DNA from 3 places in the Candidatus Pelagibacter bacterium nBUS_27 genome. Region 2 is predicted to be linked to each of the others. Evidence: riboswitches for the same ligand, from Rfam matches in the RefSeq annotation. Region 2 holds a riboswitch; each other region holds the start of a gene.
What was found. Region 2 has a riboswitch for S-adenosylmethionine ahead of ACIJYG_RS05895 (homocysteine S-methyltransferase family protein). Riboswitches for the same ligand answer to the same signal wherever they lie in the genome.
Positions count from the first base shown of each region.

Region 1 (5,311 bases), 520 kb from region 2:
AGATTATTTTAATCTTTATAAGACAATCCCGGAATATCAGGAACAAAACTTTAATATGACTTTAGATGAGTTTAAATTAATTTTTTGGTGGGAATGGACTCATCGACAACTAGGTCGACTAATTGGTTTGATTACATTGTTACCGCTTCTGTATTTTGCAATTAAAAATGGTTTATGGGTTGTAAAAAGATATGGCATAATTTTTATTTTAGTTTGTTTGCAAGGATTTTTAGGATGGTACATGGTATCCAGTGGTTTAGTAAATAGAATTGATGTCAGTCATTATAGATTATCTATACATTTGTTTACAGCCTTTATTATTCTTTCAATTGTTTTTTGGAATGTTTTAAAATTGACCAAACTACAAATTAATCAAATTTCTATTAAATTATTTTTTATTAAATTTTTTCTTGTTTTGCTATTTATACAATTAATTATTGGTGCTTTTGTATCAGGTATGGATGCTGGAACTATTTATAATACATGGCCTTTAATGGGCGCTTCTTATTTTCCAGATGATAGTAAAATGATTGAATTTTTAAACATTTCTGTTTTTGATAATCCTTCTATTGTACAATTTTTACATAGAAATTTAGCTTACCTAATTATGATAGTTTATATTTTTCTGTTAATTTCTATTTTTAAGGAGACAAATAAAATATTTAGAAAACCAATTTTAATTATTGGGATAAGTTTGTTTTTACAGGTTGTGTTAGGAGTATTAACTATTTTATCTGGAGTAAAGATTATATATGCATCTTTACACCAGATAAATTCTATTTTGATAATATTATCGACTTTATATTTCCTCTACATATCCAGGTATGAGGAAAAAACTAATTAGTTTCTATCTGTTGACATATAAAACTCAAATTAACTAACAGCTTTTAATTTACCTTTAGAAGAATTCTCTAAAGCTTGATCCAAATCATCAATGATATCGTCTATATGCTCCAAACCAATACTCAATCTTACATAACCAGGTGTTACTCCAGCTGCAGCTAACTCATCTTCAGTAAGTTGACTATGTGTTGTTGTTGCCGGATGAATTGCTAAGCTTCTAGCATCACCAATGTTTGCAACATGGTAGAACATTTTCAAAGACTCAATAAATCTTTTTCCTGCTTCAATACCTCCAGCTAGTTCAATGCCAACTAGCGCACCATAACCACCTTTAAGATATTTTTTAGCTCTACTATTTATTTCATCATTATGTTCAGTAGCATAAATCACTTTATCGACCGCTTTATGTTTCTTTAAATAATCAACAACTTTAGAAGCATTTTCACAATGTTGTTTCATTCTTAAAGCTACGGTTTCTAAACCTTGAATTACGCCAAAGGCATTATCAGGTGATAGTGCTGAGCCAAGATCTCTTAAAATTGTTACTCTTGCTCTTACTGCAAAAGAAACATTAGCACCTGTAAGTTCTGGAACAGCTTTTCCCCAAACTACACCTCCATAGCTAGCATCAGGTTCGTTGAAAAGAGGTTGCCTTTTTGGATCTGCTGTCCAATCAAAATTACCACCATCAACTAAAGCTCCACCAACAACAGTTCCGTGACCTGCTATATATTTTGTCAGCGAATAAACCACAACAGCAGCCCCATGTTCTAATGGCTTACAAATTACTGGTGCAGCTGTATTATCAACAATAAGTGGTATATTGTATTTTCTTCCAATATCTGAAACTTCTTTGATAGGAAAAGCTCTTAAATATGGATTTGGTAAAGTTTCTCCATAAAAAGCTCTTGTTTTATCATCTATAGCTTTTTCAAAGTTTTTTGGATCAGAAGGGTCAGCATATCTTACTTCAATACCAAGTTTGCTTAAAGTATGCGTGAATAAAGATACAGTTCCACCATAAAGATCTGTTGAACTAACAATATTATCTCCAGCTTGAGCAACATTTAATATTGCAAAAGTTGAAGCTGTTTGTCCTGATGAAACGGTTAAACTTGCTAAGCCACCATCAAGTGCCGCCAGTCTTTTTTCCAATACATCATTGGTTGGGTTCATGATTCTTGTGTAAATATTGCCAAACTCTTTTAATGCAAACAGGTTGGCTGCATGCTCCGTGCTATTGAATTGATATGATGTAGTTCTATAGATAGGAACTGCTACAGCATTTGTTGCAGTATCACTTCTGTAGTCTCCACCATGAATTGCGATAGTTTCTGGATTATTTCTTTTTGTACTCATTTTTACTCCTTTTTTAGTGCTTTAACTTAATGTAAGGCGCACAATACAGTTCAAATGCCTACCGATAATGATGTGTAAATTCCTGTTTAGCAGTTTTATGCCCGCAATAGGATCAAATCGGCTTGAACCTTTTAGCAGATAAGTATTGTAATGCAAGCCAAATATCAAATTGACTTTGCAATTAATAATAGTATTAATCCTGGCACAATGACAAAATTTGTAAAAAAAGACCAAGTAACATCATCATGGTTCGAGATAGACGCAACTAATGCTGTTGTTGGTAGATTAGCAACTGTTATTTCAAAAATTATTCGTGGCAAAAACAAAACTACTTATACTCCTCATATGGACCATGGTGATTTTGTTGTAGTTAAAAATATCGAACAAGCAAAATTTACTGGAAAAAAATTTGAGGATAAAATCTATTATAGACACACTGGCCACCCAGGTGGAATTAAAGAAACTACACCTGAGAAATTACACGAAAAAAAACCAGGTGAAACTTTAAAGCTTGCCGTAAAAAGAATGCTTCCTGGTGGAGTGTTAGGCAGAAAACAATTAACTAAATTAAAAATTTATACAGGTAGTGATCACCCACATTCTGCACAAAATCCTCAAATTATTGAGTTAGGCAAATTAAACAGCAAAAACTTAGTTAGAAACTAATATGGAAAATACTCAAACAGCATCAAAAACACCTAAACTAAAATTAGACTTTAAAGACAGTAAGTATGCAACGGGCAGAAGAAAAACTTCAATTGCAAAAGTTTGGTTAAAAAAAGGTTCAGGAAAGATTTATGTAAATGGAAAATTATTTAATGAATATTTCTCAAGTGAATTTCATCATCTTCAAATTACTAGACCTTTTGATATAATCAAACAATCTACTGACTATGATGTTAGATGTAGTGTTAGTGGGGGAGGTCCAACTGGTCAAGCAGGTGCCTTAGTTCATGGTATTTCTAAAGCTTTAGTTATGTTTGATGAAAATTTTAAATCTACATTAAAAACCGAAAAACTTACAACCAGAGACTCTAGAGCAGTTGAAAGAAAAAAACCTGGTAGAAGAAAAGCTAGAAGAAGCTTCCAATTCTCTAAAAGATAATTCTTTTTTAATTTTAAACTGTTATAATAAATTATGCCTAAGCTTAATGCATTGGTTGCTGGTTCAACTGGATATATTGGAGTTCAATTAATTAAATTATTAATTAAACACAAATTTATAAACATAAGATTTCTATGCGGAAATAGTTCTGTAGGAAAAAATATTTCTAGTTATGACAAATCTCTTTCAGGAAAAAAATTACCAAAAATTATTAAATTTAATAAAAAACTTTTAAAAGATGTTGATGTAGTTTTTACGGCATTACCCAATGGAGAAGCACAAGATATTTCAAAAAATTTAACAAAAAATATCACTTTAATTGATTTGGCGGCTGATTTTAGATTAGAAAAAGGATCAGAATATTTAAAATGGTACAAACAAAAACACAGAGCAGTAAATTTAATTAAGAAAAGTATATACTGTCTTCCTGAAGTTAACGGAAAAGACTTAAGTAAATACCAGATCGTATCTTGTCCTGGTTGTTATCCAACTTCAATACTTTTACCCTTAATTCCTCTTTTTAAAAAAAACTTAGTTAAAGTTAACAATATAATAATGGACTCTAAATCTGGATATTCAGGAGCTGGTAGAGGTGTCCATGAAAAATATAAAGATAAAAATCTATATGAGTTTTTGAGTGCTTATGGTGTTGGCTTTCATCGACATAATTCAGAGATCGATCAAATGTTAAAAAAATTTACTAAAAAGAAATTAAGTTTTAATTTTACACCTCATTTAACTCCTATGTTTCGAGGTATTTTAAGTACTATTTATATTGATCTAGAAAAAGGTGTTACTCAGTCAGAAATAATTAAGACACTAACAGATTTTTATAAGAATGATGATTTTATAAAAATTTTAAAAGCAAATAGTCTGTTAAGTACAAATGATGTAGTTAACTCAAACAATTGTTTCATTTCTGTTTGTAAATCTAAATACAAAAATAAGATTGTAATAATTTCAGCTATAGACAATTTGATTAAAGGTGGAGCAGGTCAAGCAGTACAAAATTTAAATATGAAATTTAATTTCCCAATTAAAACAGCTTTATAATGAAATTAGTCTTTATTTTTTTTATTTTTTTTATTTTAAATAATTGTTCATTAAACAAAGATTCTAAATATTGGACAGAAGATGTGGTTAAAAAAAGTGAAGATCAAAAAAAATTATCTGAAGTATTAAAAAAGTCAGAAGACATAACAAATATGAGTTATGACGAATATAAGATTTATATAGATGACTATACTAAAAAAAGTAAATATCCGGATATAAACCAATGAAAAAATCAATAAATATTGCTGTAGTAGGTCTTGGACAAGTAGGTTCTTATTTGCTTAATGAATTGAATACTAAAAAAAAAGATATTGAGCTTAAAACAGGCAAGAAGATTAATGTTGTAGCCATATCAGCTAGAAATATAAATAAAAAAAGACAATTTAGAATTAATAAAAATTTTTTTTTTAAAAACCCGTTAGATATTTTTAGTAAAACAAATGTTGATATTTTGTTTGAAGCTATAGGTTTATCAGATGGGATTTCAAAAAAAGTTGTTGAGACTGCTTTAAAAAAGAAAATTCACGTAATAACTCCAAATAAAGCATTAATCTCAAAACACGGTAACGAATTAGCAAAAATTGCAGAACAAAATAATGTCAATCTAGAATTTGAAGCATCTGTTGCTGGAGGAATTCCGATATTAAGATCAATTAAAGAAGGTTTGGCTACTAATAAAATTTCAAAAGTTTATGGGATTTTAAATGGTACCTCTAACTATATTCTCTCAGAAATGGAAAATTCGAACCAAAGTTTTGCTGATGTTCTAAAAAAAGCTCAAAAACTTGGATATGCAGAACCAGGAAATCCAAAATTAGATCTAAATGGTTTTGATGCTTTCGCAAAAGTTAGAATTTTATCATCATTATCATTTAATAGTAAAATTTCTAAACACAAATGCTTAATGGAAGGAATTGAGAAAATTGATCTTAAAGATATTAAAATTGCAAA
Region 1 covers NZ_CP172845.1:573,200-578,510, forward strand. The annotation lists gene ACIJYG_RS03145 (COX15/CtaA family protein) at 1-844, shown strand, start outside; gene ACIJYG_RS03150 (O-acetylhomoserine aminocarboxypropyltransferase/cysteine synthase family protein) at 874-2,202, opposite strand; SAM riboswitch class V at 2,205-2,271, opposite strand; gene rplM (50S ribosomal protein L13) at 2,410-2,868, shown strand; gene rpsI (30S ribosomal protein S9) at 2,870-3,307, shown strand; gene argC (N-acetyl-gamma-glutamyl-phosphate reductase) at 3,341-4,360, shown strand; gene ACIJYG_RS03170 (hypothetical protein) at 4,360-4,587, shown strand; gene ACIJYG_RS03175 (homoserine dehydrogenase) at 4,584-5,311, shown strand, end outside.
Region 1: linked by a shared signal. The riboswitch ahead of ACIJYG_RS03150 (O-acetylhomoserine aminocarboxypropyltransferase/cysteine synthase family protein) and the one ahead of ACIJYG_RS05895 (homocysteine S-methyltransferase family protein) in region 2 are both predicted to bind S-adenosylmethionine.

Region 2 (5,311 bases):
AACTCTCTCTTTATTGATCTTACGAACAATAGTTCGATCAAATATTATGGGTAAAAACTTTGTAACACCTAACTCTGTAGCTTTTTGTATCATAAAATTAAAATAGTTTGATTTAATGGGTGAAAAAGCAAGCCATAATTCTTTGGGGTTTTCTTTTTGTCTCAATTGATTGGTAATACTAAATTCAACAATACTTTTTGAAATACTTAAAATTTTTGCTTCCCACTCTCCACTACTATTAAATAAAGAAAAAACTTCGTTTTCTTTAACTCTCATTACTTTACTCACATAATGAGATTGTGATTTATCAAGTGTAGCTGTTAAATTAAGTGATAAACTTTCACTATAAAATAATCTAATATTACTCATTAAGATAAGTTTAATTATGAAAAATATTAAAGCAATAATTTTTGATGCATACGGCACATTATTTGATGTCAATTCAGCAGCAGAAAAATGTAAAGAAAAAATTGGTAATAAGTGGGAAGGTTTTGCAAATTATTGGAGAACAACTCAACTAGAATATACTTGGCTTAGAAGTTTGATGAAAAGACATAAAGATTTTTGGCAAGTGACTGAGGATAGTTTGGATAAGTCAATGCAAGCTTATAAAATTGACCTCTCGATGAGAAATGAGTTGTTAGATCTTTATAAAATCCTTTCACTATTTTCTGAAGTTACAGAAGTTTTAAAATCACTTAAAGAAAAAAAATATAAACTAGCTATTCTCTCAAACGGCACACCCACCCTTCTCAATCAATTAGTTAAAAGTAATAATTTAGAAAATATTTTTGATGATATTTTTTCAATCGAAGAAGTAGGGATTTATAAACCAGACACAAAAGTTTACGATATGCCAATTAACAAATATCAAATTAAAAAAAATGAAGTTGCTTTTTTGAGTGCAAACACTTGGGATGTATCAGGTGGAGGAAATTATGGTTATAATTCTATTTGGGTAAACAGAAATAATAATATTTTTGATAAACTTGACTACCAACCAGAGTTAGAGATCAAAAACTTAAAAGATCTATTACCCAATATAAAATCTAATTAAAATTAAGCCTTATCTCCATAATCAGTCATATGTTTTGGAATTCTTTTATTTTTTCCATACATAAAATGATTTTCCATTTTTTCTCTATATTTACTTGCTGGAACAGTTAATCCAACTGACTCTGCAACTTCCCTAATCAGCATTGAATTAGCTCCACAGCAAACACCGAGATAATTTATTCCTAAATCATTTGCCTCTTTTGCAAATTGACCTATTTCATATCTATTACAAAAATGTGGATCTAAAGCTGTTGGAAATGTTCTTCCATGTGGAGAAGGACAGCCACAATCGGCTCTGTCAGGCAAATTAAAAAAAGTTGGAAATTTTTCATTGGTTCTATATGGAATTGGTAAAGCACCTACATGACATTTGACTGCTTTTCTAATCTCCTTTAAGAATGGCAACATTGTTGCTGGTCCTCTAAAACAATTTAAGCCCACAACATCAGCGCCTTTTTGTTCCAGCTCTTTACATGTATCAACTACAGACTTTCCATCTCTCATTTTGTTTTCACCCATTGGAGAAATTGTTAGCACAGTTGGTAGATTGGCTTTTTTCATTACCTCAAGAGCTTTAAAAGCTTCTTCAGCATAATAAAAAGTTTCACCAATTAACATGTCCGCACCTTCATCAACTGCCCAACCAATCATTTCAGAAAACATGCCTTCAACTACTTTTTGGGCTTGCTTATCATCTTCCTTCCAAATATTTGAGTTAGAAATATTTCCAGCCATTAAATTTGGCTGAGATCCTTTAGGTGTATCCAAAGCAACCTTTTTTGCAATTTTTAAAGCAGAACGATTTAGCGGTTCAAGTAATTCTTCTTTACCTATAACTCGCATCTTTTCTCTATGTCCATTGTAAGTAAAGGCTTCAACAATATCAGATCCTGCATGTTGAAATTCTCTATGCAAATTTTCAAGTACTTCTGGATGATCTAAAGATACCATTGGCACAAATTCTCCAGATGCCATATATCCACGTTTCTCTATTTCAAATAAAAAACCTTCAGCACAAATCACAGGTCCTTTATCTAATCTTTCTTTTAGTATATTTGTTTTCATTTTTTCTCCAATACAGAGTTAAGAGGCTAAAACTTTGATACAAATCAAATCAATTTATTTTGAAATAGCTCTTCCCTCCATTAATTTGGAGAAAAGAAACTAATTAACCAAAGAGGGTAAAAATTAGCTCTTCTCTCCTTTTTAGTGCTTTAGCAAAATGCTGGGTGCACAATACGGTTCAAATACCCGGTTTTAATTTGAGAAAATTTCAAAAAAAAACCACCGGCTAAAGCGGTGGTTGAAGTGTCGCTTTAGCAGGATTTTTAAAGCGCTCTGCAATTTAACTTAAATCAGCGCTAATCAATACAATCACAAATAAACAATGTTGTCAAAAGAATAAGCTTTATCTTATTCTGTTTTCTTCAAAGTTTTTATTAAGTTTTAATGAGATAGTTCTAGTATTTCTTTTATTCCAATCAGAAAAAGATTTCAAAATAGGAATTACTGATAAGCCAAATTCTGTAAGTGAATATTCAACTTTTGGAGGTACTACTTGATGAACTTTTCTATTAACAATGCCATCAGTTTCCAACTCTTTAAGTTGCTTAGATAACATTTGTTGAGTGATAGTTTTTAATACTTTTTTTAACTCATTAAATCTTACTGTCTTATTGTGAAACAGTGTAAATAGAATTCTTATTTTCCACTTACCACCAAGAAAATATATAGCTCTTTCAGCTGGGCAATTAATTAATTCTTTCATGGCACTTAAATAACTATTTTATTTTAATTATCAAGGTATGTTTTTAAATACTAGTATGATTGTTTTGCGTACTTGCATAATTTGTAACAAATCATTAGTTATGTTCCAAACTAATCGAAAGGGTAAATATGACTAAAGGACAGAGTGCTGGCAATGGACCAATTGCAGTGGAAGTTGAAAAAGATAAATCTTATTATTGGTGTTCATGTGGACAATCAAAAAAGCAACCATTTTGTGATGGATCACATAAAGGAAGTGAGTTTACTCCATTGGCATACAAGGCAAAAGAAACAAAAAAAATGTTTTTCTGTGCATGTAAACAAACTAACAATGCACCATTCTGTGATGGTTCACACAATAAATAAATCATGACAAATATATTAGATTTAGTAGCAAGGTTTTTTATTTCACTTATTTTTTTATTAAGTGGAATAAATAAAATTGGAAACTATGAAGGAACTGTTGGTTGGATGGAGTCCTTAGGCATGCCTGGTATTTTTTTAATCCCAGCAATCATATTAGAAATCAGTGCTTCAATACTAATAATAGCAGGATATAAAGTTAAAATTTCAGCAGCTTTGCTGAGTGTATTTTGTATAGCTACTGCGATTATTTTTCATAGTGATTTAAGTGATCAAATGCACTTTATTTCATTTATGAAAAATATTGGTCTTGCTGGAGGATTTTTATTTCTTGTTGTTAATGGAGCTAAAGATTTTAGTATTGATAAAAAGTTTGGAAATTAAATGTCAAATATAGAAGTAAGTAAAATTATAGACCCTATTCCAGCATCAGATGGTGCTGGGGTAAAATTAAAAAGAAGTATTGGTGTTGAGCCAAATTACTTTGATCCATTTTTAATGTTAGATGAATTTGGATCAGAAAATAGTGAAGATTATATTGCAGGTTTTCCACCCCATCCTCACAGAGGAATTGAAACAGTTACTTACATGTTAGCTGGAGATTTTGAACACAAAGATAGCACTGGTGGCGAAGGTAGAATGACAGCAGGAGATGTTCAGTGGATGAAGACAGGAAGTGGAATAATTCATTCTGAAATGCCCACAATGAAAGAAGGTAAACTTCATGGTTTTCAATTATGGGTAAATATGCCTGCTAAATTGAAGATGAGTAAGCCTGAATATATTTATATTGATGCAGATAAAATGAGCGTTCATAAAGATGGAGATAAACAAGTTAAAGTCATAGCTGGTAAATTTGAAACTGCTGAAGGCCCTATTAAAGGTCATAACGTTGAGCCAGTTTATTTTGATGTTGAGTTGAATAAAAATAAAGAATTTAATTTTAAATTACCATCTACTCATAATACTTTTATTTATTTAATTAATGGTGAAATTGAAATTGGTAAAAATAAACATGACAATGTTAAAGATAGTACCTTAATACTATTAACTAGAGGTGAGGATTTAATTATGAAGGCTAAATCAGATGCTAAGTTCTTAGTGATTTCAGGCAAACCAATTAACGAAGAAATTGCAAGAGGCGGACCCTTTGTAATGAATACTAAAGCTGAAATCTTGCAAGCAGTACAAGATTATCATAATGATACATTTGTAAAATAAATTATGAAAGCTGTAGAAATTAAAAAAAATGGTGGGCCTGAAGTTTTAGAGCTTAAAGATATTACTCTAGATAAGCCAGGCACTGACCAGGTAACAATAGAACAAAAAGCTATTGGTCTTAATTATATAGATACTTACCACAGATCAGGTTTATATCCTTTAAAAATGCCAAGCGGTTTGGGTTTGGAGGGTGCAGGTGTTATTACTGAAGTTGGAGACAATGTAAAAGATTATAAAATTGGTGATAAAGTTTCTTACGCTGGTATTCCATTAGGATCTTATTCAACACACAGAAATTATCCAACAAAAAATCTTGTAAAAGTACCAGAGGGTATTGATCTTGAGCTTGCAGCAACTTTGATGACAAAAGGTTTAACTACATTTTATTTATTGCATAAAACATTTCCCGTAAATTCAGGACAAACAATTCTTTATCATGCAGCAGCAGGAGGAGTTGGTCAAATATTTGGTCAGTGGGCTAAGAGTTTAGGCTGCACAGTTATAGGCACTGTTGGTTCAGATGAAAAAATAAATATAGCAAAAGAAAATGGTTACGATCATGTAATCAATTACAATAAAGAGAATTTTGCTAAAAAAGTTTTAGAGATTACTGATGGTAAAGGAGTTCCAGTTGTTTATGATGGTGTGGGTAAAGACACTTTAGATGGATCCATTGAATGTTTGGCAATAAGAGGAATGATGGTTTCATTTGGAAATGCATCAGGACCATTATCAGATATAAACGTTCCTAAAATGCTTCAGCCAAAAGGTTTATATCTTGTAAGACCTGCTATGCAGCAATACCTATCTACTAAAGAAGAGCTAGATGAAGCATCAAAAGTAATGTTTGAAAAAATTAGTTCTGGGAAAGTAAAAATAAAAATATTTAAAAAATATAAATTAA
Region 2 covers NZ_CP172845.1:1,091,908-1,097,218, forward strand. The annotation lists gene ACIJYG_RS05885 (RsmE family RNA methyltransferase) at 1-369, opposite strand, end outside; gene ACIJYG_RS05890 (haloacid dehalogenase type II) at 386-1,057, shown strand; gene ACIJYG_RS05895 (homocysteine S-methyltransferase family protein) at 1,060-2,121, opposite strand; SAM riboswitch class V at 2,253-2,318, opposite strand; gene ACIJYG_RS05900 (winged helix-turn-helix transcriptional regulator) at 2,465-2,824, opposite strand; gene ACIJYG_RS05905 (CDGSH iron-sulfur domain-containing protein) at 2,953-3,189, shown strand; gene ACIJYG_RS05910 (DoxX family protein) at 3,193-3,570, shown strand; gene ACIJYG_RS05915 (pirin family protein) at 3,571-4,407, shown strand; gene ACIJYG_RS05920 (quinone oxidoreductase family protein) at 4,411-5,311, shown strand, end outside.

Region 3 (5,311 bases), 270 kb from region 2:
TTTAGAACTACACAATTTCCTGCAGCTAACGCAGGTGCAAGTTTCCATGTTGCCATTAGTAAAGGAAAATTCCAAGGAATAATTTGTCCAACAACACCAAGTGGTTCAGGTATATGGTAGGAATATTCACTGTTACTTATTTCAGAAACAGAACCTTCTTCAGCTCTTATCACTCCTGCAAAATATCTCCAGTGATCTACAACTAACGGTAAATCAGCAGCCATACATTCTCTAATTGGCTTACCATTATCTAAACACTCTGCGGTAGCTAATAGTTCTAAATTTTTTTCAATAACATCAGCTATCTTAAGTAATATATTTGATCTTTCAGTTATTGATGTAATTCCCCAAGTAGGAAATGCAGCATGTGCTGCATCTAATGCTGATTCAACATCTTTAGAATCAGATCTTGGAACTGAACATATAACCTCATTATTAATTGGGCTTACATTGTCAAAATATTTACCTGATTTAGGCTCAACAAACTTACCACCAATAAAATTTCCATATTTTTCTTTATAAGGAAACTTTACTTTTAAGTGAGATGTATCCAGTAAAGGAGACTTCCCAGCTTGAACTGTTTCTGTACTCATTATTTTTACCTCTCTATTTTTTTTATTTTTGATCTTATTTTTTTTTGTAGATATTTTAGAACGTTTCTTGGTCGCAGACGTTTTTGTAGCAACTTTTTTTTTTGTTTTGATTTTTTTTCTGGAAACTTTGACTTGTTTAGCCTTTTTTTTCTTAGTTTTTGAGTTTGCTATTTTTTTTTTCTTAATAGCCATAAGAATAGTTAACTAAGGTTTTGTATCAAAGTCTATTTATAATATATTTTATATTCTACTTTTGATTGCATCTAATACTACATCTTGTGCTCATAAAATAACTGACTAATACTAAGTTTATGAATGATAATAAAAAAATAGAAATTCAATCAGCAACATTTGAAAGATTGTTAAAACATTTGGATGAAAGAAAAGATGTTCAAAATATTGATTTAATGAATTTAGCTAACTTTTGTAGAAATTGTTTGTCTAGATGGTACAGAGAAGAAGCTGAAAAAAAAGGTGAAACTATATCTGATCCAGATGCAAGAGAACATGTTTATGGAATGCCTTATTCAGAGTGGAAAGAAAAATATCAAAAATAATTATTTTTCTTTCAGTCTTGGAAATAACTCAACAAAATTACAAGGTTTATGATTAATATCTAATTGATGTTTTAAAATTCCATCCCATGCATCAGTAACACCACCAGAAGAACCTGGTAAAGCAAAAACATATTTACCATTTGCTAATACTGCGCATGCCCTAGATTGTATTGCAGAAGTTCCTACTGTTTTAAGACTTATTGTTCGAAAAACTTCTCCAAAACCAGGTATTTGTTTGTCTGCAACCTCTTCTATTGCTTCTGGGGTAATATCTCTTCCAGTAAGCCCTGTTCCTCCAGTAGTGATAACTACATCAATATCTTTTTTATTAATCCAATCTTTTAAAATTAAAACAATATCTTCTTTGTTGTCTTTACATATTTTTCTATCAATTAATTTATGGTTAGCTTCTTTAATTTTTTCTACAAGAATAGCTCCAGATTTATCATTATCAAATGTTCTGGTATCTGTTACAGTCAATAAAGCAATATTTACATTCATAAAATTTTTTAAGCATGATTATATTATCAATATTTTTTCTTATAACATCAATATTATATTCTAGTGTTGGTTTTGGAGGTGGGTCTACTTATCTGGCTTTAATGTTAATATGGGAAATTCCTTTTTACATCATTCCAATATTGGCATTATGTTGCAACATCATTGTGGTTTCGGGTAATTCAATAAATTATATAAAATCTGGTAATTTTAGTCTCAATCTTCTTTTACCCTACGTAGTGGGGTCTGTTCCTTTGGCATTTTTTGGTGCTTCATTATCAATTTCAAAAGAATTATTTGAGATATTGTTATTTATAATTTTAACTATTGCTGGAATTCTATTATTAAATAGAAGTAAATTTTTTGATAGTAATAAAATTAAGATAAATCAAATCCCAAAAAAAATATCTATTCTTATTGGTTGTGTCATAGGATTTATTTCAGGAATTGTAGGTATCGGTGGCGGTATCTTTTTAAGTCCAATACTTTTTTTAATAAAAGCTGGTTATCCAAAACAAATTGCTACAACTGCATCCTTATTTATTTTAATCAATTCTATTTTTGGAGTGGCTGGACAATTAACAAAAGATATTGTTTTAAATCAATTCTTAAATTTCTGGCCTCTTTTCTTGGTAGTCTTTATGGGTGGTCAAATTGGTAATTTTTTAAATATTAAGTTTTTATCGAATAAAACCTTGTCCTTAATTACATCTTTATTGGTCATATTTGTGGCTATAAGGATGGGTTTAAAGCTATTACCATAATCTTGATTTAATTAACATTTACTATATCTAAACATTCAATGAAAAATATTAAACCTTTTGGGCCAACAATTGGAAGAACAAGAATTTCGAATAAATTTTTTAAATGTTTAAATAATGAGTTTAATGAAAAATCTAAATCAAAAAAAATTGACTATAGTTCTAAATTAGCAAGCCAAATTAAAAAAGAATTAAAAATTTCAGAAAAATTTGTCAAAAAAAATCTAGAAAAAGAATTAAAGAACCATATTACAAAATTTTTAAATAATGAAAAAATTAAGAATATAAAAGAAATTAAGATCTTAAATTTATGGGTTGTTCGACAATTTAAAGGTGAATACAACCCTATTCATTACCATGAAGGAGATTTATCAGGTGTGGGCTACTTAACAATACCTAAAGATATGACTAACAATAAAATGGTAAAGAATAAAAAGATTAAAACAAATGGAACTATAGATTTCATAAATGGACAAAAAGGTTTTTTAAGCAAGAGTATATATAATGTGGTACCAAAACTTAAAGAACTTATCATTTTTCCAAATTATTTACTTCATACTGCTTATCCTTTTAATATTAATGGTGAACGTAGATCGTTTTCTTTTAACGCTAAAATTATATTAAAAAAATAATATACAGATACAAATATAATTAGTATAAATAATTTGCCGATTTGATCTTATTGCGGGCATAAACTGCTAAAAAGAATAATTCCCACAAAATCAATAAGCGAGGTAGTTAAACTATATTGTACACCTAGCATAAAGCTGAAGTACTAAAAAAGTAAGGACTAAAGTGGATTTAAATTTTTTCAAAAAAACAAGGGTGCTAGATGGTGGAATGGGCCAAGAACTTCTAGCAAGAGGCATGAAACCTAACGGAACATTATGGAGTGCTAACGCTATATTAGATGAAAATTACCATCAACTCTTATCTGATACACATAGGGATTTTATAAAAGCTGGTGCTGAAGTAATAGTCACAACAACTTTTACAACAAGACGAAAAAGATTAAGAGATAACAATGTTGAGGAAAAATTTGAATACTTAAATAAAAAAGCTGGTCAAATCGCACATGATGTTAAAAAAGAATTTCCAAATATTCTTGTAGCAGGTGGAATACCTCCTCAAAATTTAACTTACGAGGCAGATGAAAGAAGTGAAGAAGAGATTATTAAAAACTTTAATGAACAGGCAAAATTATTAAATCCTTATGTGGATTTTTTTTATTTTGATGTATGGAGTAGCATTAAAGAATTTAAGTGTGGAATAGAGGCAATTAAAGAATTTAATAAACCTTATCTCATTGGTATTCATATATCTGAAGGTACAAATTTACCGAGTGGCGAAAATATTTCAGATATTAAAAATATTATTGACGAACAATTACTTGGTATTATGCTTTCATGTGTGTCACCTGAAAACTATGAGGCTAATCTTGAGGAGCTAAAAAGTTTAAATGTTCCTTTTGGCTTTAAGATAAATGGGTTTATAACTACTAAACCCAAAAATGGTTACACCTCAACTTTCTCAAAATCTAATGGTAATCCAAATGAATTCTTAGGACAAAGAAAAGATCTTACACCTAAAAAAATTGGAGAAATTGTTAAAAAATTTAAAGATAACGGTGCAACGATATTAGGAGGGTGCTGCGAAACTAGGCCAGCACACATAAACGCAATTGCTGCAGTTAAATAGTTTTTTTATTATCAGCTTTTTTAACAAAATAGATACCAATACAGACAGCTATTAGAGATATTAAAACCTTAATCGTTATTAATTCTTTCAAGAATATATATCCTAGTATAGTGCCAAATATTGGTATTAGATACGATACTTGTGATTGAAAAATTAAACCATTGTTTTTTAAAATTCTGAATCTTAATAACCAAGCAACGCCTGTTGGCACTATACCAAGATATATAACTGATATTAATGAGTCAGTTCGTGGAATTGATTGCCAAGGTTGCTCTATAAAACTCATTAATGGTAATAAAATTATAATTGCCCAAATTAAAATTGACCCTGTTACATTTTCATTTTTTTTCTTACTTATCTTTAAAGTTAAAACACCACCAACAACATAACAAGTTGAACCGAGCAATATTAGTAATGCTGAGTTGAAATTATTTTCATCAATTAAGATATTATCAGAAAATAAAAATACGATTCCTGAAAATCCAATTAAAATTCCAAATGTTTTTACCAAATTGAACTTTTCATTCTTAGTAAAAAAATGTCCAAGAACAGTAGAGCTTAATGGTGTAGTAGACATTAATATCGCTGCTAAATTACTTTGAACAGACTTTACCCCATATGCTATTAAAAAAAATGGCGCTACTAAGTTGATAAATCCAATCATAGCAAACCAATGCCAGTCCTTTGAAAATGCTTCTATTTTTATATTTTTGTAATAACAAAGAAGTAAAACTGGAATTGCTCCAAAAAAAACTCTTAAAAAAGCAATTGTCACGGGTCCAAATGAATATGTTGCAATCTTAATATTAAAAAAAGCTGAAGCCCAAATTAAAGCTAATGTTGTTAATAAGATGTAATCTATTAATTTTGGTTGTCTCATTCTGTTATCTCTTTTATTTCACCGGTAGTTAAAATTTTTAATTGACTAAAATCTATTCTAAAGACACAATTTGGGTGCCCAGCTGCAGCGAAAACCGTTTTAAATCTATTTAAATTACTATCAATAAAAATTTTTACTTTATTTAGGTGCCCAACAGGTGAAACTCCTCCAATTGTATAGCCAGTAATTTTTTTAACATCATTTGGATGGGCCATGGACACATCTTTTTCATCTAAAATTTTTTTAAGTTTATTTAAAGAACATCTTTTATCGCCTGATACCAAACAAAGTACAAAGTCATTACCTGAATTAAATAGTAAACTT
Region 3 covers NZ_CP172845.1:821,249-826,559, forward strand. The annotation lists gene ACIJYG_RS04510 (aldehyde dehydrogenase family protein) at 1-593, opposite strand, end outside; gene ACIJYG_RS04515 (DUF1244 domain-containing protein) at 905-1,150, shown strand; gene moaB (molybdenum cofactor biosynthesis protein B) at 1,151-1,651, opposite strand; gene ACIJYG_RS04525 (sulfite exporter TauE/SafE family protein) at 1,666-2,412, shown strand; gene ACIJYG_RS04530 (putative 2OG-Fe(II) oxygenase) at 2,451-3,041, shown strand; SAM riboswitch class V at 3,133-3,196, shown strand; gene ACIJYG_RS04535 (homocysteine S-methyltransferase family protein) at 3,205-4,107, shown strand; gene ACIJYG_RS04540 (DMT family transporter) at 4,100-4,987, opposite strand; gene ACIJYG_RS04545 (YbaK/EbsC family protein) at 4,984-5,311, opposite strand, start outside.
Region 3: linked by a shared signal. The riboswitch ahead of ACIJYG_RS04535 (homocysteine S-methyltransferase family protein) and the one ahead of ACIJYG_RS05895 (homocysteine S-methyltransferase family protein) in region 2 are both predicted to bind S-adenosylmethionine.